DNA from 3 places in the Bacillus yunxiaonensis genome. Region 3 is predicted to be linked to each of the others. Evidence: predicted binding sites of a transcription regulator. Region 3 holds the regulator's gene; each other region holds the start of a gene.
The links. The regulator Rex, encoded in region 3, represses fermentation and respiration genes when NADH is low (regulators of the CRP and FNR family bind a similar motif). The targets are predictions, from matches to a motif close to TTGTGAAATATTTCACAA.
Positions count from the first base shown of each region.

Region 1: the regulator Rex is predicted to act here: its motif matches at 3,563-3,580, upstream of WAX78_RS22335 (L-lactate dehydrogenase).
Region 2: the regulator Rex is predicted to act here: its motif matches at 5,288-5,305, upstream of WAX78_RS11425 (DUF1641 domain-containing protein).

Region 1 is NZ_JBAWSV010000010.1:130,650-137,926, forward strand. It holds gene WAX78_RS22325 (glucose-1-phosphate adenylyltransferase) at 1-261, opposite strand, end outside; gene glgB (1,4-alpha-glucan branching protein GlgB) at 209-2,146, opposite strand; gene WAX78_RS22335 (L-lactate dehydrogenase) at 2,502-3,446, opposite strand; gene WAX78_RS22340 (PTS fructose transporter subunit IIABC) at 3,945-5,804, opposite strand; gene pfkB (1-phosphofructokinase) at 5,904-6,833, opposite strand; gene WAX78_RS22350 (DeoR/GlpR family DNA-binding transcription regulator) at 6,830-7,277, opposite strand, start outside.
Region 2 is NZ_JBAWSV010000003.1:423,976-431,252, reverse strand. It holds gene WAX78_RS11465 (M4 family metallopeptidase) at 1-224, opposite strand, end outside; gene WAX78_RS11460 (pirin family protein) at 423-1,121, opposite strand; gene WAX78_RS11455 (MarR family winged helix-turn-helix transcriptional regulator) at 1,171-1,584, opposite strand; gene WAX78_RS11450 (DUF3920 family protein) at 1,696-2,130, opposite strand; gene WAX78_RS11445 (Dps family protein) at 2,324-2,764, shown strand; gene WAX78_RS11440 (LOG family protein) at 3,323-3,901, opposite strand; gene WAX78_RS11435 (MazG-like family protein) at 3,974-4,288, shown strand; gene WAX78_RS11430 (ferritin) at 4,354-4,860, shown strand; gene WAX78_RS11425 (DUF1641 domain-containing protein) at 5,410-5,850, shown strand; gene WAX78_RS11420 (NAD(P)/FAD-dependent oxidoreductase) at 5,895-7,073, shown strand; gene WAX78_RS11415 (hypothetical protein) at 7,203-7,277, opposite strand, start outside.
Region 3 is NZ_JBAWSV010000018.1:2,456-10,828, reverse strand. It holds gene guaA (glutamine-hydrolyzing GMP synthase) at 1-695, opposite strand, end outside; purine riboswitch at 847-948, opposite strand; gene groL (chaperonin GroEL) at 1,189-2,826, opposite strand; gene groES (co-chaperone GroES) at 2,865-3,149, opposite strand; gene WAX78_RS24915 (CPBP family intramembrane glutamic endopeptidase) at 3,510-4,238, shown strand; gene WAX78_RS24910 (YdiK family protein) at 4,241-4,438, shown strand; gene WAX78_RS24905 (redox-sensing transcriptional repressor Rex) at 4,465-5,094, opposite strand; gene WAX78_RS24900 (ABC-F family ATP-binding cassette domain-containing protein) at 5,278-7,203, shown strand; gene tsaD (tRNA (adenosine(37)-N6)-threonylcarbamoyltransferase complex transferase subunit TsaD) at 7,727-8,373, opposite strand, start outside.

The sequences.
Region 1 (7,277 bases), on a different contig from region 3:
AGTAACCCCTCCATTTACACGGTCTAAATCCCATGCATCTCCAATACCGATATAACTATGCAATTCTAACGGCTGATATTGTGTTAAAATCCCCACTGTTTCAATACCAGAATTCGCACAGTTACTTAATGTAAAATCAATAATGCGATATTTACCGCCAAATGGAACAGCTGGCTTTGCTAGATTTTTTGTTAAGGCGCTTAAACGACTACCTTTTCCCCCTGCTAATAACATTGCTACGCACGTCTGCTTTTGTACCATCTTGTTTACTACTCCCCTTTCGTGTTTTCACTGGCCGTAAAATTGAAATTCCAAATGGTGGTATTGTCATTTCAACATGAGCAAGCTGATTATGATAAGGCTCCATAATCGCTTTTAATCGCTTCTTATTGATTTGTCCCGAACCGCCGTATGCAGAACTATCACTATTTAAAATTTCGTTATAATAGCGAAATGCTGGTACGCCAACTTTATAGTTTTCATATACCGCATTTGTAAAGTTACAAACGATAACGAGAACATCCTCTTCTCTCTCTCCTTGGCGAATAAACGAAAAAATACTTTGCTCACGGTTATCCGCATCAATCCACTGAAAGCCCTTTTCAGTGTGATCAAGCTGCCAAAGCGGCTTAGAGCGCTTATACAATGCTATGAGCTCCTTAAAGTAATCATGCGTACGATTATGCATTTCAAAATCATGTAAGTCCCAATCTAAATCTTCAAGGTCTTTCCATTCGTCATATTGCCCAAACTCGCCGCCCATAAAGAGCAGCTTCTTACCTGGATGTGTAAATAAATAACCATACAATAAACGAAGCTGAGCAAACTTGGACCAATAATCACCCGGCATTTTATTTAATAGCGACTTTTTCCCGTGCACAACTTCATCATGTGATAACGGTAAAATAAAATTCTCAGAATACGCGTAAAGCAGTGAAAATGTTACTTTGTCATGAATATACTTCCGATACTCCGGCGCACATTCCATATATTTTAAAATGTCATTCATCCAGCCCATATTCCATTTATAATTAAAACCAAGTCCACCTTCATATGTCGGTGCAGTTACGAGCGGCCATGCTGTTGAATCTTCCGCAGTCATTAAGAAAGTTGGATCTTCCCCAAATACTGCTTCATTCAGCTGTTGCAGGAACAATACAGCATGTTCATTACTTTCCTGCCCCCCATTTCGCTCCCAATATAGCATGTTAGCAACTGCATCAACGCGAAAACCGTCGATATGATAATACTTCATCCAAAACAGCGCATTCGAAATGAGAAAATTTCGTACTTCTTGTTTTCCTAAATCAAAATTCACCGTTCCCCATACACGGTTTTCTTGTACATCAAGATCTCTATATTCATACGTTGGATCTCCATCAAATAAGTAAAGTCCATGAGCATCTTTACAAAAATGCCCTGGTACCCAATCTAAAATGACACCGATCCCATATTTGTGACATTCATCGACAAAATACATAAAATCTTGCGGTGTTCCGTATCTGCTTGTCGGTGCATAATATCCAGTCCCTTGATATCCCCAAGAACGATCATATGGGTGTTCAACAAGCGGCATAATTTCAATATGAGTAAATTGATGCTCTACTACATACGGAATAAGCTCATCTGCCATTTCTCTGTAAGAATAAAAAGACTCATCTTCTTTCTTTTTCCATGAACCAAAGTGAAGTTCATAAATTGCTAACGGTTCATTATAAATTGGTTTTCGTTTCTTTTTTTGAAACCACTTCTGATCTTTCCATTGATATCCTTTTATATCATAAACAATGGATGCCGTATTTGGTCTCACCTCAGCATACATTGCATACGGATCAGCTTTTAAAATTGTATGACCGTTTGAGGCTTCAATTGCATATTTGTACAATTCCAGCTGAGCTATGTTTGGTATAAATAAAGACCAAATTCCCTCATCTGTTACTCGCACCATTTTATGCATTTGATCATTCCATTCATTAAAATCCCCTACAATACTCACAGCTTGAGCATGAGGAGCCCATACGGAAAAACGTGTTCCTTGCACCCCATCTTCCTTCGTTAGATGAGCACCAAGTACTTCGTAGCTATCGTAAGCTTTCTCTTTATGAAACAATAGCATTTTTTCCTCATTACAATTTGTTACAATCACTATGTTCACCTCACAAGATGACAGAATTTTAAATATGTTATTACTATTCTTCGGTAAATAGAAATATCCTTGCGATTTTCTAAAAAAACATACGTTTTTTTCGCGGAAATTCATGGTAATTTCGTAAATTTCAGCTGAAAATATCGAATTTTGACGAATATTCCTTGTAAGCGTTTTATTTTAGAATAATTTTTAAAGTGAAAAAGAGGGGGAATTTTACTGCTATTCATTACTTCCTATTAGAACAAAATACATATTACATTTAAAGAGTAATTCACTTTCAGCAAAATAAAAAAACCCTTTCCGGCAAAGGGGGCTATACAGGGGGGCCGGAAAGGGATTTATACAATTTGGATTATAGTACTGGTGCCATAGTTTCTTTTAGCACTTTTACAGAATGATCAAATTTCAATTCTTCTTCTGCATTCAATTCAAGCTCTACAACTTCTCGAATACCTTGACGGTTGATAACTGCTGGAACACCTACGTAAACATCTTGTTGTCCGTATTGTCCTTCAAGGTATGCAGATACTGTCAATACGCTGTTTTCATTGTTTAAAATCGCTTTAGTTACACGTAGTAGTGACATACCGATACCATAGTAAGTTGCACCTTTACGTTGAATAATATGATAAGCAGCATCGCGTACATTCACAAAGATTTCATCTAAATCACTTTGATTGTACTTTTCACTGTTTGCTAAGATTGTTTCTAGTTTTTGTACACCAACAGTTGCATGGCTCCATACTGGAAGCTCTGTGTCACCATGTTCACCAATAATATATGCATGAACGTTACGTGGATCCACATCTAAGTATTCACCTAACATGTAACGGAAGCGAGCAGAGTCTAAAGTTGTACCAGAACCAATTACACGTTCTTTTGGTAATCCAGATTCTTTCCAAGTTACATAAGTTAAAATATCAACTGGGTTAGTTGCGATTAAGAAGATACCATCAAATCCGCTATCCATGATGCCACGAACGATTTGTTTAAAGATTTTTGTGTTCTTCTCAACTAAATCTAAGCGAGTTTCACCTGGCTTTTGTGGCAATCCAGCAGTGATAACAACAAGATCTGCATCTTTACAATCTGCATAACTACCTTTCCAAACCTTTGTTGGAGCTGGAGCAAATGGAACAGCATGGCTCAAATCCATTGCTTCCCCTTCTGCTTTTGCTTCGTTTACGTCAACAAGAACAAACTCTTCAGCTACACCTTGGTTAATCATAGAATATGCATAGCTGCAACCTACAGCTCCTGTTCCTACTAATACTACGCGATTAATACCTTTTTTCATGGTAAAATCCCCTCTCTATTTATCATTTCATTATTATCATTGTCATTTAAGTAAATAATTAAAATACTGATTTTATATTGTTTAACTTCCTTACACACATATTGTAGCATGTTTATTTGTGAATGTATTCACAAATTATGACCTATTTGTGAACTTTTTCACAGATAGGATAAAGTTATTGTGGCGGTTGTGGAACCAATCTCAATAGGAGCGTTTTCTTTAGATTGTGAATACAAAAGAAGCCTTTTTTCATCCTCCGCTGATGGAAAGCTCTCACCAATCGGGCGCATGCCAGCAGTTATCCCCCACCTATCTTCTTCGCTTTTTCTAAAGCTTGAAGTGGGGGGCTTACTGCCCACGAGTAGCGGGATAAAAGAAAGAATAAGGATTCTTATCTGTACTATGTAGAAAGAAATCTAAAAACAAAATTCCGATATTTTTTAGGCACATTCTTTTTTCAACAATGTAAGAAAAGCGGTCAAAAGTTGACCGCTTTTCTTATTTATTTACAGGCTTTTTCCAAATCCCGAGCATAACTGCTGTTACAACTGCTCCTATTACGATAGCCAATAAATAAAGTATCGGTTTATTCACAAGGGGAATAACGAACAAGCCACCGTGCGGTGCAGGAAGAGTAATATGAAACCCCATAGTCAGAGCACCTGCAATCGCAGACCCTATAACACAGCTTACAATTACACGTAATGGATCAGCTGCTGCAAATGGAATAGCGCCTTCTGTAATAAAGGAAAGGCCCATAATATAATTTGTAATACCAGATTTGCGCTCTGCATCCGTAAATTTTCCTTTAAAGAAAGTTGTTGCTAATGCAATTCCAAGCGGCGGAACCATACCACCCGCCATAACTGCAGCATGCGGTCCGAAATTATGAGCAGCAATTGCCGCTAATCCGAATGTAAAGGCAGCCTTGTTGATAGGGCCTCCCATATCCACAGCCATCATACCACCAAGAATGACACCTAATAAAATAGCATTTCCTCCGCTTAATCCATTTAACCAATGTGTTAAGCCTTTATTCACTGCTACTACAGGATCATTTACAACAAGAATCATAATCAAACCAGTAATCATAATACCAAACAACGGATACAAAAGAACAGGTTTAATTCCTTCAAGTTGTGCCGGTAATACTTGAAAAGCTTTTTTCAAGAGAACGATTACATAACCTGCCAGAAATCCTGCGATTAAACCACCGAGAAATCCAGCCCCAGCTTGTGCTGCTAAATAACCGCCAACCATACCAGGTGCAAAACCAGGCCGATCTGCGATGCTACTTGCAATAAATCCTGCTAATACTGGAACGATAAAGAAAAATGCTCCGTTTCCGCCACCAATTGCCATTAATGTAGAAGCAATTGGCCCTTTCGCATGAATGCCGCCAAAAGCGAATGCCAGTGCGATTAAAATCCCCCCACCAACAACGAACGGAAGCATGTTGGATACACCATTCATTAAATGCTTATAAAATCCTGTTCGTTTTTCTTTTACTTCTCCCTTTGCAGCTTCCCCTGTCCCTTGATAGATAGGTCCATCCTGTTTAAGCGCACGGTTAATAAGTTCCTCAGATTTACGAATTCCAGCTGCAACTGGAACCTCAATAACATGCTTTCCTTTAAAACGATTCATTTCAACTTGTTTATCTGCAGCAATAATAATTGCCACTGCATCATGAATCTCTTCTGCAGTCAATTCATTTTTTACTCCTGTAGAACCATTGGTTTCTACTTTTATATCGACACCCATTTCCTTTGCTTTTGATTTTAAAGCGTCTGCTGCCATATACGTATGAGCAATTCCTGTAGGACAAGCAGTAACTGCTAAAACTTTCCCCTTTGAACTTGACTGTACAGTATTTTCTTCTTTATTTTCCTCTTTATTAACTTCTTTCTCTTTCGCATCAATAAGGTTCAGTAGCTCGTCTTCTGTTTGCGCTTTCATAAGTTTCCCGCGAAATTCCGCATCCATAAGTAGTGTAGATAAGCGGGAAAGAGTTTCCAAATGAGCATCATTCGCTCCTTCACTTGCTGCAATCATAAAGAATAAATGAGCTGGTTGACCATCGAGAGATTCATAGTCTATACCGCTATTTGATTTCGCAAAGCAAATAGCAGGTGTCTTAACCGCAGCTGTTTTTGCATGAGGAATTGCAATCCCTTCTCCAATGCCAGTAGTACTTTGTGCTTCACGAGTTAAAATAGCCTCTTTAAATTGAATCTCATCATATAATCGGCCTGCTTGTGCAAGCTTACTTACCATTTCATCAATCGTTTCTTGCTTAGAAGATGCTTGTAATTGTAGAAGAATTGTGTCCTTTTTTAGTAATTCTGTAATTTTCATATAGATCCTTCTCTCCTATAAAGTGAAACTTCCATCAGTGAAGATTGTCTTCATTTCCCCTATCTGCTTCGCTTCTCTTTCAATCTTAAGATGGGTGGCTTACTGCCCGTTAATGTAGGATAAAGATTGTACTTCTACTTGCAACAATAGTTCCTCAATTTTTTCTTTTTCAGCAAGATCAGAAGAAAATGCTGTTGCGCTTCCAGTAGCAACGCCAAATCGAAATGCTTCTTTTAAATCTCTAGTTTTTTCATATGTTCCTAGAAAACCGGCCACAAGCGAATCACCAGCTCCAACAGAATTTACAACTTGCCCTTTCGGCACATTAGCAAAATATGCATGCCCCTTCGCAAGAAAGAGTGCACCATCCCCAGCCATTGATACAACAACATGCTCTGCGCCCATTTCAAGAAGCTTCTTACCATATAATGCCGCATCTTGAATACTTTGAATTTCTACATCAAATAGTTCGCCTAACTCGTGATGGTTTGGCTTTATAAAGAATGGACGGTGCTTTACAACATCAATCAATGCCTTTCCGCTCGCATCAACAGCTACTTTCACGCCGCGCGCACTGCATTCCTTTGTGATTTCTTTATATAACGATTCTGGTAAAGACGGTGGAATACTGCCTGCCAATAATAGAACATCACCTTCTTGTAAATTGCCTATTTGCTGTATTAAACGTTCTAATTGTTCACTTAAAATAACAGGACCTCTTCCATTTATTTCAGTTTCTTGTTCTGTTTTCAATTTAATGTTAATCCGCGAATCACCATCTACTTCAATAAAATCGGTTGCAATACCCTCTTCTTCTAATTTTTCTTGAATAAAGCGACCAGTAAATCCCCCTATAAATCCAAGCGCTTTTGAAGAAACATCAATTCTTTTTAGAACACGGGATACATTAATTCCTTTTCCGCCTGGATACTTCACTTCTTTTTCCATACGATTTAGCGAATGTAGTGCAAAATTATTTACTTGCACTACATAATCTACAGAAGGATTCAATGTTACAGTGTAAATCATACTGTCACGACCTTTATTAATGTTTTTTTAGCATAAGGAGCTACTTCGTTCTCTCCAATATTAGTTGCAATAATATTTGCTGCTTCGAGCTCTTCAATTTTCGCAAATGATATCTCTGAAAATTTACTGCCATCCGCCAGAACATAACACGAGTTAGAAAGTTGCATAGCTGTTTTCTTCAGCAAAGCTTCCTCAGGGTCTGGCGTTGTATAACCGTAAACGGGATGAATAGCATTTGCCCCTAAAAAACAAAAATCGAATCGATAGCGAAGTAAGCTTTCAAGGGCAGCGCTTCCAATTAACGCTCTTGTATTGCTTTTCATCATGCCACCAAGTAAATAAGCTCGAATATTGGCTTGAAACAATGCCTCAATATGCATAAGTCCATTTGTCACGACAGTTATATCTTTTCCTTGCAAAAATGGAATCATTTCAAACGTCGTA
Region 2 (7,277 bases), on a different contig from region 3:
AATTTAAACATGTCTTTCTTACTCTTTAAGTACTCAAACACCGTTTCTTTTTTATCTAATCCTTCCGGTGCTTTCCACTCTTCCCCAATATAAGATGGTGTCTGGAATTCTTGATTGTATTGAACTTTTTGCTCTGCTGCATATGTACGTGACGTACCTAATGTCGCAAATGCTCCTAAAGCTAAAGACAATGCCAACGTTGAAGATAAAACCTTCTTTTTCAAAAACAACACTCCCCACCCCTAATAATTTTGACACTTTTATACAATTCTAGAGAAAATAGTAATACCCTTCTGTAAAATTTTTAGAAAATTTCGACAGAAAATTCATACAAAAAAGAGCAGCGCTATTTGTAGACGCTACTCATGTCATATTTTTCATTGATGGGAAGTAAGACTCCCACTGACGGAAGTTTTACTCTATTATTGTTTCTTCATCTCAATTACTAAGTAATGAGCTGTTTCTGCTGCTTGAATATGGATATCTTCTTCAATGGCTTCTGCTGCATCTCTCATCACTAATGTTTCACCATTCACAACGCCGCTTCCTTCAATTTGAACTAAATAAGCTTGACGTCCTTCACTAACTGAGAATGTAATCTCTTTTCCTTTTTCTAAAGCAAGAGAGTACAGATTTGCATCTTGATGAATTTCAATCGGTGCACCGCCATCAATTGGTGAAACCATATGGAACCATGTATTCTCACGTTTATTCCAATCAAATTTAAACTCACCGTAATTTGGCGTATGACCAGTGCGGTCTGGTAAAATCCAAATTTGCAGAAGACGTAATGTTTCATCTCCTAAGTTGTGCTCACTATGGAAAACACCTGTTCCAGCGCTCATGTATTGCACATGACCGCGCTCAATTGTCCCGCGGTTTGTCATACTATCTTGGTGTGTTAATGCTCCGTCCACTACATAAGAAATAATCTCCATATCGCGGTGTGGATGCATATCGAATCCTGTTTGTGCTGCCACTAAATCATCATTAATTACACGAAGCGCACCAAATCTCATATTATTTGGATTGTAGTAATCTGCAAATGAAAAATGAAAATGTGTATTTAACCAACCGTGATTTGCTCTTCCCATTTGTTTATGATCAATTTTTTTAAACATATCCTTCACCTCATATTATCTCGAATTCGAGATATTTATTAAAAAATTTTTATGATTGTAATTTACGAAGTAATGCTAACAGCTGTTTCTGTTCCTCTCGGTCCAACTTGCAAAATTGCGCTGCTTGAAATCTTTCTTGAGGCGGAACAACTTCTTCATACAGTGCTTTACCTTTCTCTGTTAAAGAAAGATACTTCGTTTTTCCTTCTTGCTCTCTTTGAATTAAACCAAGTTGCTCCATTTTACTTAAAAGCTGCGTAATATTTCCTTTTGTAACAAAAAGCTTTCGTCCTAATTCTTGTTGCGTTAAACGATCCCCTGCCCCAACTTGTACTAATACATCAAATTGCGCAGCAGACAAATCCCACTTTTTTAAATGTTGATTCGTTTCTCTAATACTCTGGTTGTAAAAGCGTGATAAACGAAACCATACTAATAAACCAAGTCGTTCATCTGTTTTCATTCCATCACCTCACTAAGCTCTGTAAAAACAGTTTAGAACTAAACTTTAAAAATGTCAACTACTTTCTTTTTGTAAGTATAAACTAAAACATAGAGCCGTGCTCAATATGTTTTAGTTTGCACGCCTTCTCATAAATTCTCTCATCTTTCTCTTCGCAAACACTCTTGCGTCCTTCTCAATCCACCGCTGTTCATACATTTCATTACCGACATACAATAACTTTCGTTCATGCTGCATATCATGCCGAAACTCATGCAACAACGTTTCTAATAATTGCTCATACTTCTCCCACATACAAACGAAAATTAAACGTTTTTCTTTATGATAAAATCCATTCAATGGAAATAAAAATTCTTCTTCCTCTTCTCCTAATTGTACTAACACATCATTTGCTTCACATGTATCACAGAAAAATACAGGTACCTCACGCCGTTCAATTAATGAGAACACATCCCTCTGTACTTGAGTAATATCCCATGGAAAATCGTCATCAAGTACATACCAGTTCCCAGCTTGTTGATATACCTTTTGAAATAGGAGCTGCATCTTCATTCCCCTTTCTATTTATTCTCTTTTATCTATATGTCACATTATCCCCTGTTTTAAACATACCGCTTCGTCACAAAATGTTTAAAAATTATATATGCAAAAAGGCTTGATTTCATACCCGTCATTAGATTATAATAATTATAAATTAGTAATTGATACAAAATAAAAAAACGTGAAGGAGATTGATAGTATGAATACACAAGTTATTGAAGTATTAAACAAACAAGTAGCAAACTGGAACGTTTTATTTACAAAATTACACAACTACCACTGGTACGTAACAGGACCTCAATTCTTTACATTACATGAGAAATTCGAACAATTGTATACAGAAGCAGCTACGCACATCGATGAAATTGCAGAACGTATTTTAGCAATCGGCGGCAAACCAGTAGCAACAATGAAAGAATACTTAGAACTATCTTCTGTTCAAGAAGCAGCTTACGGCGAAACTGCAGAAGGAATGGTTGAAGCAATTATGAAAGACTATGAAGTAATGCTTGTTGAACTGAAAAAAGGTATGGCAATCGCACAAGATGCAGACGATGAAACGACATCTGATCTACTACTTGGCATCTACACAGAACTTGAAAAACACGCATGGATGTTACGCGCATTCTTGAATCAATAAGAAAAGCGGAAGCGGCTCGCTCCGAACAGGCGGACGTTGGAGCTCCTGACATAAAGGCGCTTTTTGCCTCGTAGGAAGGCGCGAAACGACCAACTGTTCTAGCCGCTGGAGCTAGACAATAAGAAAAGCGGAGCCGACTGTTTAGCCCCGTTGGCTAAGGTTCTTTCACACAGAAGATGCTTTTTATCTTCTCGTGTGGAAGGTTCTTAGACATCAGGGGCTAGGAGGCGGAGCTGGACAATAAGAAAAACGAAAGCAGCGCTGATATATCGGCGCTTTTTCTAATATATCGACGATTCGACACGATATCTCGACGACATTCGACAACTATTACGCTAAAAAATCGAGCGGGACAATTCCGCTCGGTTTTTTATTTATTCCGCTATTTGTGGGTAGTAAAAAGTTTCACTTTATCCCGCATTAATGGGCAGTAAGACCCCCACCTCAAGATTTAGAGAAAAGCAAAGAAGATAGGCGGGAGATAACTGCCCGTAAAAGCCCGATTGGTTCAACTAACCATCAGTGGGGATAAAGCCCCCCACTGATGGAAGTTTCACTTTATGTTAACTGCTTCCACTTATTTCCCATCACTGGTCGTTTGTACTCTTTCATTTTAGGAACCAACTCATTAGCCGTTTTTGCAGATACAAGTAATTCTTTATTCGATGGGTTCATAAACCCTTCCTCTGCTGCACGGTCCACCATTTGTAATAACGGTGTGTAGAATTCTGCAATATTTAACAATCCAACAGGCTTTTCATGAATCCCAATTTGCGACCAACATACCACTTCAAACAGTTCTTCAAACGTTCCATAACCGCCTGGAAGTGCAATAAATGCATCAGCAAGTTCACTCATTTTTGCTTTTCTCTCATGCATTGTTTCCACTTCGATTAGTTCTGTTAAGCCTTGGTGAACAATTTCCCCTCTAAATAATCCACGAGGCATAACACCCGTTACACGGCCGCCTAGCTCTAATACTTGATTTGCTACTTCTCCCATTAATCCAACACAAGAGCCTCCATATACAAGCTCTATATTATTTTGAACTAGTATTTCCCCAAGCTGCCGAGCTTCTGCTTGAAACTCTGGACGCTCTCCAACATTCGATCCTGCAAATACACAAATACGTTTCATTACTCCACCCCAAAACTACATATTGTTATGCTACAATTTAATCATACTACATATTGGGAGGATGGGAAAAGGATGAATACGAATGAATTTCAAAGCTGGGTGGAACAATTTTATCATGAGCGAGGATGGGCACAATATAATTCCTTTATTCGCGTTAATTTTTTAGCGGAGGAAGTGGGAGAAGTTTCTCGCGTTGTGCGTGCTATTGAAATTGGCCGTAATCGTCCAGATGAACAAAAAAAGAGCGAAGAAGAATTAACAATTGAATTAAAAGAAGAAATTGGAGATGTGTTAGGAAATCTTATTATTTTAGCGCAAAAATATAATTTAGATTTACAAGACATTATGGAAACGCATGTTAAGAAACTCTCCAAGCGATTCGAATAACAAGTGAGAATTATTTTCAATTATGTTATGATTATATTATAATAATATGAAAGGGGTCTTTTTTTATGTTATCTCCAAAATTACGTGAAGCACTAAATGATCAAATGAACTTTGAATTTTACTCCGCCCATGTATATATGGCAATGGCGGCATATTGTACATCAGAAAGCTACGATGGATTTGCTAACTTCTTTCTTGTACAAGCAGAGGAAGAGCGTTTCCATGCTATGAAGCTGTACAATTATATTAATGATCGCGGTGAGCGTGCAATCATTACTGGATTTGATCATCCAAATAACGAATACGAATCGATTTTATCTGCTTTTGAAATCGCCCTCGAGCATGAACGTGAGGTTACAAAACGTATTTATAACTTATCTGATATTGCATGGGATGAGCGCGAACATGCTACCATCACCTTCTTAAAATGGTTCGTTGATGAGCAAGTAGAAGAAGAAGCGTCTTTCGATAGCATCATTCAAAAATTAAAGCGTATTACAAATGATTCAAACGCATTATTTATGTTAGATGCTGAATTAGAAAAACGCACGTTTACTCCACCAGCTGAGTAGTAGAGTAGAAAACTGAAACAGATGTCTTAGAGATGGCTTTGCCATCTCTTTTCTGTTCCAGCCTAGCTGGGCACGCAAACAAAAAAAGCATAAATCAACCGCTTTCGTCAATTTATGCTTCTTATATTGTAAAATTAGAATGAGACAACAGATATAACGCCCCGTAAGTTCGTAGATTATACTCATTAAAATCGAATGCCTAATAAGCATTTTTATGTTAACATAGGTGTATTGTAGTATATAATATACTCAGTTGGTAGACAAAGTCTTTTACTGGACAAGTCCATAAGCTAGAGGACGCAACTAGCTTTTTAAAATTTACTATTTCAGATTCGGTGATTACTTATAGTTCATTCGAATGTTGCAACGGTTTGAAAAGACATATTCACCGGCAATAGTAACTTTAAGAGCATCTTGCCCTAAATCTTTGTGTAAAGTTTTACAAGTTTCCTCGAGTTGTTACGGACGAAGAAATCTTACCTATAATGGGGAATCTTCTTTCATTCCCAAAAATTTAAGAAATATTGCTATCGTAAAGGAGAATTGGAGATGCCAGAAACAATCACTCAAACAAAGCCTGAACAAGAATCATTACAAATTTCTGCTAGCCAAGGACAGCTTGATGTACTTGATCAGCTATTAAAGCCTGAAGTTCAAGAGTCTTTAACTACATTAGTAGATCAACTTCCAAAATTAACTGAGCTCGTTAACATTTTAACAAAGTCTTATGATTTCGCTCAAGCAGTCGCTACTGATGAAGTATTAAAAAATGATACTGTTGGAGCAATCCAAGAACTTGCAGAACCTGTAAAAGATACAGTGAAAACCATTGCTGCAACTGCTATCGAAGCGAAAGATCGCGCTGAAGAAAGTAACGAAGTTATCGGTCTTTTTGGCCTTTTAAAAATGCTAAAAGATCCGCAAGCACAAAAAATGTTCCGCTTTGTAAGCGCTTATCTTCAAATTACTGCAGAACGCAATCATAAATAATTCTTTCTTACACAAGAATTAGTAAAGACGGGGGATATCATACTATGTCAAAACAAATTGTCATCTTAGGTGCTGGTTATGGCGGACTTCTTGCAGCTTTAAATGTACGTAAACATTACAGCAAATCAGAAGCACAAGTTACAGTTATCAACCAATATCCAACACATCAAATTATTACGGAACTACACCGCCTTGCAGCAGGTAACGTTTCTGAGCAAGCAATTGCGATGCCACTTGAAAAACTTTTCAAAGGTAAAGACATCGATCTTAAAATTGCAACAGTTGAGTCATTCTCAGTTGATAGCAAAGAAATTAAACTAGCTGGTGGCACTACTTTATCTTACGATGCACTTGTAGTTGCTTTAGGAAGTAAAACTGCTTACTTCGGTATTCCAGGACTAGAAGAAAACAGCATGGTATTAAAATCTGCTGCTGATGCAAACAAAATCTACAAACACGTTGAAGACCGTATTCGTGAATACGCTAAAACGAAAAACGAAGCTGATGCTACAATCTTAATTGGCGGCGGCGGATTAACTGGCGTTGAGCTAGTTGGTGAACTTGCTGACATTATGCCTAAACTTGCAAAAAGCCACGGCGTAAATCCAAAAGAAGTTAAACTTCTTCTTGTTGAAGCAGGTCCAAAAATCCTTCCAGTATTACCTGACCATTTAATTGAACGTGCAACTACTAGCTTAGAAGCACGCGGCGTTCAATTCTTAACAGGTCTTCCTGTAACAAACGTTGCTGGCAATGAAATCGACTTAAAAGACGGTCAAAAAATCGTTGCTAACACATTCGTTTGGACAGGCGGCGTACAAGGTAACCCATTAATCGGTGAATCAGGTCTTGAAGTAAACCGTGGTCGTGCAACAGTTGATGCATACCTACAATCTACTTCTCACAAAAACGTATTCGTTGCTGGAGACAGCGCTGTTGTCTTCGCTCCAGACGGGCGTCCATACCCACCAACTGCACAAATCGCTTGGCAAATGGGTGAGTTAATTGGATACAACTTATACGCAGCACTAGAAGGCAAAGCATTCGAAGAGTTCGCACCAGTAAACTCTGGAACACTTGCAAGTCTAGGACGTAAAGATGCTGTTGCTACAATCGGAGCAAGCTCAACTCCACTTAAAGGCTTACCAGCATCATTAATGAAAGAAGCAAGTAACGTTCGTTACTTATCACACATTAAAGGTCTATTCAGCTTAGCTTATTAATCTGAATGATAGCCCGAATCATGTTTATCTATGATTCGGGTTTTTATTTGATCAAAATTCTCTACATAACTTATTCGACAAGAAAGTGACATACACCTCTCAAGATTTCTGAATATACTGTCTAATTTGTTACGATTTTGTGTATTGTAAATAATCTATGTACTCCTCTTTCTTTTGCATGTTCTTCATGGCTTTCTTACTCGG
Region 3 (8,373 bases):
ACAGAAGAGTCTACACCGCCGCTAAGTGCGCATAATACTTTTTTGTCGCCAACTGTTTCACGAATTTTTTCTAATTCTACTTCAATGAAGTTCTCCATGTTCCAGCCTTCAGTACAACCACAAACACCGAATACAAAGTTCTTAATTAAATCATTACCGTGCTCAGAGTGACGTACTTCTGGGTGGAATTGTACACCATATAAGTTTTGTGCTTCATTGCTCATACCAGCAATTGGGCAAGATTCACTTGTTGCATCTACTACGAAACCTTCTGGTAAGCCCGTTACTAAGTCACCATGGCTCATCCAAACAACTTGTTCTTCTGGAAGGTTTGTATATAATTTTGATTGATTCTCTACTTTTAATACAGCTTTTCCGTACTCACGATGGTTTGCACGTTCTACTTTTCCACCAAAGTGTTTTGTCATTAACTGCATGCCGTAGCAAATACCGAAGATCGGTAAGCCTAAGTCAAAGATTTTTTCGTCACAGTGGAATGCACTTTCGCCATATACACTGTTCGGTCCACCAGAGAAGATAATTCCTTTTGGATTCATCGCTTTAATTTCTTCTGCTGTAATTGTATGTGGATGAAGTTCACTATACACGCCAAATTCACGAATGCGACGCGCAATTAACTGGTTGTACTGACTTCCAAAATCTAAAACGATAATCGTATCGTGCTGTTTCTTCAAAATAATCACCCCATAGTTCTGTATATAAACATTTTCACCAATTTGGTAAAAACAATTACCAATATAATAAAAAAAGCCAGTCCCCTGCCCTCAGTCTCATAACAAAGAAAAGGCAGGAGCCTAGCTTTATAAAGGAGGTTCCTCCTTATAAACATAGACACACTGCCTTCATAGTCAGGTTGTTTACGGTAACCCGGTAGAGACTCTCAATCCATATTATTGAGGATATATGAAGGAATACTTTATATTATCTTCCTAGATTCTAACAATGAAGTATGAATACGGTCAAGAGAGAAAGCGACAAAATTCTACAGAAATTATTTTCCTGTATAGAGAAACTTCCTTCATTTCCAGCTTCACTAACAAGTTATTCGAACCAGTCAGCATCTTATAGACAATTTCTCGAAATACCTATCTTCTTTATATTTCACTACTTATAGAACAAAAAAACATCCACCTCTATAAAGAGATGGATGTTTCGCGGCGCATGAAATTACATCATGCCGCCCATACCGCCCATGCCCATGCCGCCCATGTCAGGCATTCCAGCAGCACCAGCTGGTTCTGGCTTGTCAGCAACAACTGCTTCAGTTGTTAAGAACATTGCTGCAACAGATGCTGCGTTTTGAAGCGCAGAACGAGTTACTTTCGTTGGATCTACGATACCAGACTCAAGCATGTTTACCCACTCGCCTGTTGCTGCGTTGAAACCAACGCCTACCTTTTCGCCTTTTAAGCGTTCTACAACAACAGAACCTTCTAAACCAGCGTTGATTGCGATTTGACGAACTGGCTCTTCTAATGCACGAAGTACGATGTTGATACCTGTTGCTACGTCGCCTTCAGCTGCAAGACCAGCTACTTTAGTATATACGTTCATAAGTGAAGTACCACCACCTGCAACAATACCTTCTTCTACTGCTGCACGAGTTGAGTTAAGTGCATCTTCAATGCGAAGTTTGCGCTCTTTCAATTCAGTTTCAGTTGCTGCACCTACTTTAATTACAGCTACGCCACCTGCTAGTTTAGCAAGACGCTCTTGTAATTTTTCACGATCGAATTCAGAAGTTGTTTCTTCTAACTGCGCACGGATTTGACCGATGCGAGCTTCGATTTGTGCTGTATTTCCTATACCTTCAACAATTGTTGTATTTTCTTTCGTTACAACAACTTTGCTAGCGCGCCCTAAAGATGCGATAGTTGCAGATTTTAAGTCGCGTCCTAATTCTTCTGTAATCACTTCACCGCCAGTTAAAATCGCAATATCTTCTAACATAGCTTTACGACGATCACCGAAGCCAGGAGCTTTAACAGCTACTACGTTGAACGTACCACGAAGTTTATTTACTACTAATGTAGCTAACGCTTCGCCTTCTACATCTTCAGAGATAATAAGAAGTGGTTTACCTTGTTGTACCACTTGCTCTAATACTGGTAAGATTTCTTGAATACTAGAAACCTTTTTATCAGTAATTAAGATAAATGGGTTATCAAGAACTGCTTCCATTTTATCAGAATCAGTAATCATGTAAGGAGAAGCATATCCACGATCGAACTGCATACCTTCTACTACATCTAATTCTGTTGTGAAACCTTTAGATTCTTCTAATGTAATAACGCCGTCGTTACCAACACGCTCCATTGCTTCTGCAATTAATTGTCCTACTTCTTCATCAGCAGCAGAAATAGCAGCTACTTGTGCGATAGAAGATTTACCTTCGATTGGTTTAGAAATCGTTTTTAATTCTTCTACTGCTGCAACAACAGCTTTTTCGATACCTTTACGAAGACCCATTGGGTTTGCACCAGCTGTTACGTTTTTTAAACCTTCACGAATCATTGCTTGTGCTAATACAGTTGCAGTTGTCGTTCCGTCACCAGCTACATCATTTGTTTTGCTAGCAACTTCTGCTACTAATTTTGCACCCATATTTTCAAATGCATCTTCTAATTCGATTTCTTTTGCAATTGTTACACCGTCATTTGTAATAAGCGGAGAACCGAATTTTTTCTCAAGTACAACATTGCGACCTTTTGGTCCAAGCGTAACTTTTACTGCGTTTGCAAGAGTGTCGACACCGCGAAGCATCGAACGACGTGCTTCTTCACTAAATTTAATATCTTTTGCCATAATATTTGACCCCCTTGAATTTTTAAAGATTTATATAATTAACCGATAACTGCTAAAATGTCGCTTTCACGTAAAATTAAGTATTCTGCACCTTCGTATTTCACTTCAGTACCTGCATATTTTGAGAAGATAATACGATCGCCTGCAGCTAACTCTAAAGCAACACGCTCACCATTTTCAAGCACACGACCAGTACCAACCGCCACTACTTTACCTTCTTGTGGTTTTTCTTTTGCAGTGTCTGGTAATACAATACCACTTGCTGTTTTTTCTTCTGCTTGAACAAGTTCAATTACAACGCGATCACCTAATGGCTTTAGCATGAACAATAACCTCCTCAATTTACTATGTAAATTTTATGTTTATTAGCACTCAAACACTTCGAGTGCTAACACACTTATTATAATAAAGAATCTTATTTTCTTTTGCAAGTGAAAAAATCGTAATTTTTCGGAAAACTATTTTACATCCTCTTCATATGCTTTACCGGATGGGTAGCGTAATAATGTAATACCAAAATCCTTGGCTCACAAAAGATCGGCACTGATAGAAGATTCAATTTTATATTCCATCGTTTTCCCTTCTTCTCCTATGTTACAATAAGAAGATGCCATAAGTTGTTTTCTCTATGGATAGAGCATTTTCCTTTTTCATTACAAAAAATTTAAAAAGGAGTTACGAAATTGAAGAGACAATATTGGTGGGTTGTTGTTACATATATTTTGATGCAATTATCAGGTGTAATTGGAGGATGGATCCTTTTAAAAAGCGGGATATACAACAATGGAAACAGAACTTTCGAAGAAAAGGTACAATTAGCAACTGCACATTGGGGACTAATTAGCTTTTTTATCGCTCTTATTATTATCCTTCTGTTATTACGTAATGATACACAATCAGAAAAATGGGATCGGGAAAAGACAAACATTCCTGCTACAATAGGATGGATTATTTTAGGGGTTTTTCTTGCTTTATTTGCCCAAGTAATTGCCGGCACCATCGAAACACAAATTTTTAAAGTTAAAGCTGAATCTGAAAATACACAAAACATTATCGATATTATAAAAGCTGCTCCATTATTTATAATTGTTTCGTCTATATTTGCTCCTATTCTTGAAGAAATTGTATTTAGAAAGATTCTATTTGGAACACTATATAAACGATATAACTTCTTTATCGCAGCAATTGTGAGTTCACTTATATTTGCTTTAATTCATTTTGACCCTACACATTTATTAGTGTATATTTCCATGGGGCTTGTTTTTTCATTTTTATACGTAAAAACGAAACGGATTATTGTACCCATTATGGCTCATGTTATGATGAATACAAATGTTATGTTAATTACATTTGTACTACATCCCTATCTAGAAAAGGCTGAAAAATTGCAAGGATTTATCGGAGGATTTTAAACATGCGAAATTCACCATTTGTTATGGCAACTTTGTATTTTCTTCTCGGGTGTATTTTTACATACTTAGCAATTACAAGTGTTGAGGATACAATTTGGAACTTTTACACACTATTACTTTCTGTAATGGCAACGGTTGATTTTAGTTTGGCACTTCGCCTTATTTTTTCTAAACCGAAAAAAGGTAGTATGAAGAAATAATAAAAACGCAGGGAATTCCTGCGTTTTTATTGTGGATAATTTTTCAAAAAGTATACAAGCGTTTGTAATTCTACCGCTAAATCGATATGATGAATTCGAATGTGTTCTACTATATTTAACCTAGCAGGTGTAAAGTTTAAAACTCCTTGTATACTCGTGTGCGATAAGCGATCTGCTACAGCTTGTGCAACAGAAGCAGGTACTGTTAATATTGCCACTTTTATATCATCTGATAATTTTTCTTCTAATTCATCCAGGTGATATACTGGAATTCCTCCGATTTCTTTTCCAACTTTCTCTTCATCAACGTCAAATGCCATCTCAATTTTTGTGTTATTATTTTTCGTAAAATTGTAATGTAAGAAAGCTGTCCCTAAATTACCTACCCCTATTAGGGCTACACGCGTTACATCATCTTGGTCAAGTGTTTCGCGGAAAAACGACAATAAATAATTTACGTTATAGCCGTATCCCTTTTTCCCTAATGCCCCAAAGTATGAAAAATCTCTTCGAATTGTCGCAGAATCTACTTTCACCGCTTCACTTAATTCTGCAGATGATACGCGTTGCTTACCAGATAACGATAAGTTTTGGATAAATCGATAGTATAGAGGCAATCTTTTGGCAGTCGCCTGCGGAATTTTAGGCTGCTCCATGCAACCCCCTCCTCTCTTCCTATCTGTTCAAGTGATTGAAACATGTACGGAAGTTTAGCATTGAAAGTTTTCCTTGTATAATAGAGAGAGAACTTCTCTATTTATGTTCAACTATACACTATTTTTAGTATGATTGAGAAATATAATCATGGCAAAGTTAAGAAATTATTTGAGGTGAAAACATTGATTTTACTACAAGTGAATAACCTTTCCAAGTTGTACGCCGCTGAAGTGATTCTTTCAAACATTAAGTTAGAGGTACAGACGCGTGATCGCATTGCACTTGTCGGCCGTAACGGCGCTGGAAAGTCTACATTATTAAAGATTATTGCAGGAGAACTATCCCATGACAGTGGAGAAATTATCAAACCGAAAGATGTATCTATCGGTTACTTAGCACAGCACACTGGTCTTGAAACGTCATTAACCATTTGGGATGAAATGTTAACGGTATTTCTAGATTTGCAACACATGGAGAAAGAACTCCGAAGGCTAGAACAAGAAATGGGGAAAGAAGAAAATTTCACAAATGTCACTGCACATGAAAGATTGTTAGCAGAGTATGATCGTCTGCAATTAGATTATAAAAATAAAGGCGGCTACCAATACGAAGCTGATATTCGCTCTGTTTTAAGCGGACTCGGCTTTCCTCCTGAGACACACGGAGCAACAATCTCCACATTAAGCGGTGGACAAAAAACTCGTTTAGCTCTTGGCAAATTATTATTAACAAAACCAGATTTGCTTATTTTGGATGAGCCCACCAACCATTTAGATATCGATACATTAACATGGCTGGAACAATATTTACAAGGCTATCCTGGTGCTATTTTAATCGTTTCACACGATCGATACTTTCTAGATAAGCTCGTAACACAGGTGTATGAAATCTCTAATAAACAAAGTCGAAAATACACAGGGAACTACAGTAAGTATTTAGAACTTAAAGCAGCACTATACGAACAAGAGATAAAGCGTTACGAAAAACAGCAAGAAGAAGTCACAAAGTTACAAGACTTCATTCAAAAAAATATCGCCCGTGCATCCACAACAAAACGGGCACAAAGTCGCCAAAAACAATTAGATCGTATGGAGCTTATGACAAAACCACTCGGTGATGCAAAATCTGCTTCTTTCCATTTTGATATCGATAGGCAAAGCGGCAATGATGTACTACAAGTAAAAAATGTCACAATTGGTTATAATAATGAGCCAATCATTGAGCACATTCATTTCCAATTAACAAGAGGTGATAGTGTTGCCCTTGTCGGTCCAAATGGAATCGGAAAATCCACCTTATTAAAATCTCTTGTGGATAAACTTCATCCTTTAAACGGCAGTATTTCATTCGGCTCAAACGTTTCTATTGGATATTATGACCAAGAACAAGCAAACTTAACATCATCGAAACGTGTATTGGATGAGCTTTGGGATGATTACCCGCTGCAACCAGAAAAAGAAATCCGCACAGTACTTGGAAACTTTTTATTTTCTGGTGATGATGTTTTAAAGCCAGTCTCTTCTTTAAGTGGTGGACAAAAAGCACGTTTAGCCCTTGCGAAACTTATGATGCAAAAATCAAATGTACTTATTTTAGATGAACCGACAAACCATTTAGACTTAAGTAGCAAGGAAATCTTAGAAAATGCTCTTATTGATTTTCCGGGAACTATTTTATTTGTTTCCCATGACCGCTATTTCATTAATCGCATCACCACAAAAGTTATTGAGTTATCAACAGACGGGGCAGTGGAATATCTAGGCGATTACGATTATTATGTAGAAAAGAAAAATGAAATGTTAGAACGGGCGGAACTTGAAGAACAAGAAACAAACAAACCTGTACAAAAACAAGTGGCGCAAGAAAAATTAAATTATATTGAAGAAAAAGAACGTAAAAAGCAAGAGCGTCAACGTATGCGTAGAATTGAAGAATTAGAAGAAAACATTGCTGCAATGGAAGAGCAAATTGCTACACTAGAAGAACAACTTTGTCTGCCTGAAGTATATGCTGATTATGAAAAAGCAAGTAATATTACAGCAGAAAAACAAACACTACAAGAACAATTAGAAGCATGTATGGAAGAATGGGAAGAATTACAAATATAAAGTGAAACTTCTATCATTGGGGTTTTTTCATCCCCCACCTATCTTCTGTAGAAAAGCGGAAGCGGCTCGTCCAAAATCGCAGGACGCCCACGCCCAAGGCAGAGAGGCGCTTTTTGCCTCGTCCGAGGGGGCGAAACGACCGGAGATTCTAGCCGCTAGAGCTGGACAACGATTCTCTCTCCATCTTGAGGTGGGAATCTTACTGCCCGCGAATAGCGGGATAAAAAGGTTAGCATTTACGCTAACCTTTTTATTTATCCACAACATTATTCACATATTCATTTTCATATTATCAAGCTAAACATAAGTTTTCCACATTATCCACAAACACAATAATATTTATCCACACTTTATACTCACAAAAAAACCTATATTATCAACAGATAATATAGGTTTTATCCACAGGTTGTGGTTAATTATGTGTATAAAGTAAAACTTCCATTTGTGGTCCCACTAACATTTAACTAAACTTATCTTCTTTAACGAGAGTGGAAAATTTACTGTCTCATTAAACGCGGAATAACTAGGATTCAATATCCAAGCCCGGGTTTGCATTTAATGCTAATGTTGCCCTCTTTCCTTGCTCATATGCAATTGTACCAGCTGCAGCAATCATAGCAGCGTTATCTGTGCATAAAGATAACGGTGGAATAATTAGCTTCATATCGTTTTTATTTGCAAACTCCACTTCCAATCGAGCTCGCAATCCTTTATTTGCCGCAACTCCTCCAGCAAGAAGTACTTGCTTCACGCCATACTCCTCTGCTGCTCGTACTGTTTTTGTTACTAACACATCAATTACACTTGCTTGAAAACTTGCAGCTAAATCTTCAGGCTTTAGTTCTTCTCCACGCTGATTTGCGTTATGCACAGTGTTAATAACTGCGGATTTTAAACCACTAAAGCTAAAATCATAAGAATCTGGTTCAAGCCATGCACGAGGTAGATCGATTGTCGGCTCTCCTTCATGAGCAAGACGATCAATGTGCGGCCCCCCTGGATATGGCATTGATAACGTACGTGCCACCTTGTCATATGCTTCTCCCGCAGCATCGTCTCTTGTTTCACCAATTACTTCAAATGAACCATGCTCTTTCATATAAACAAGCTCTGTATGTCCACCAGATACAACGAGAGACAATAATGGAAACTGCAGTTCTTGTACTAAAC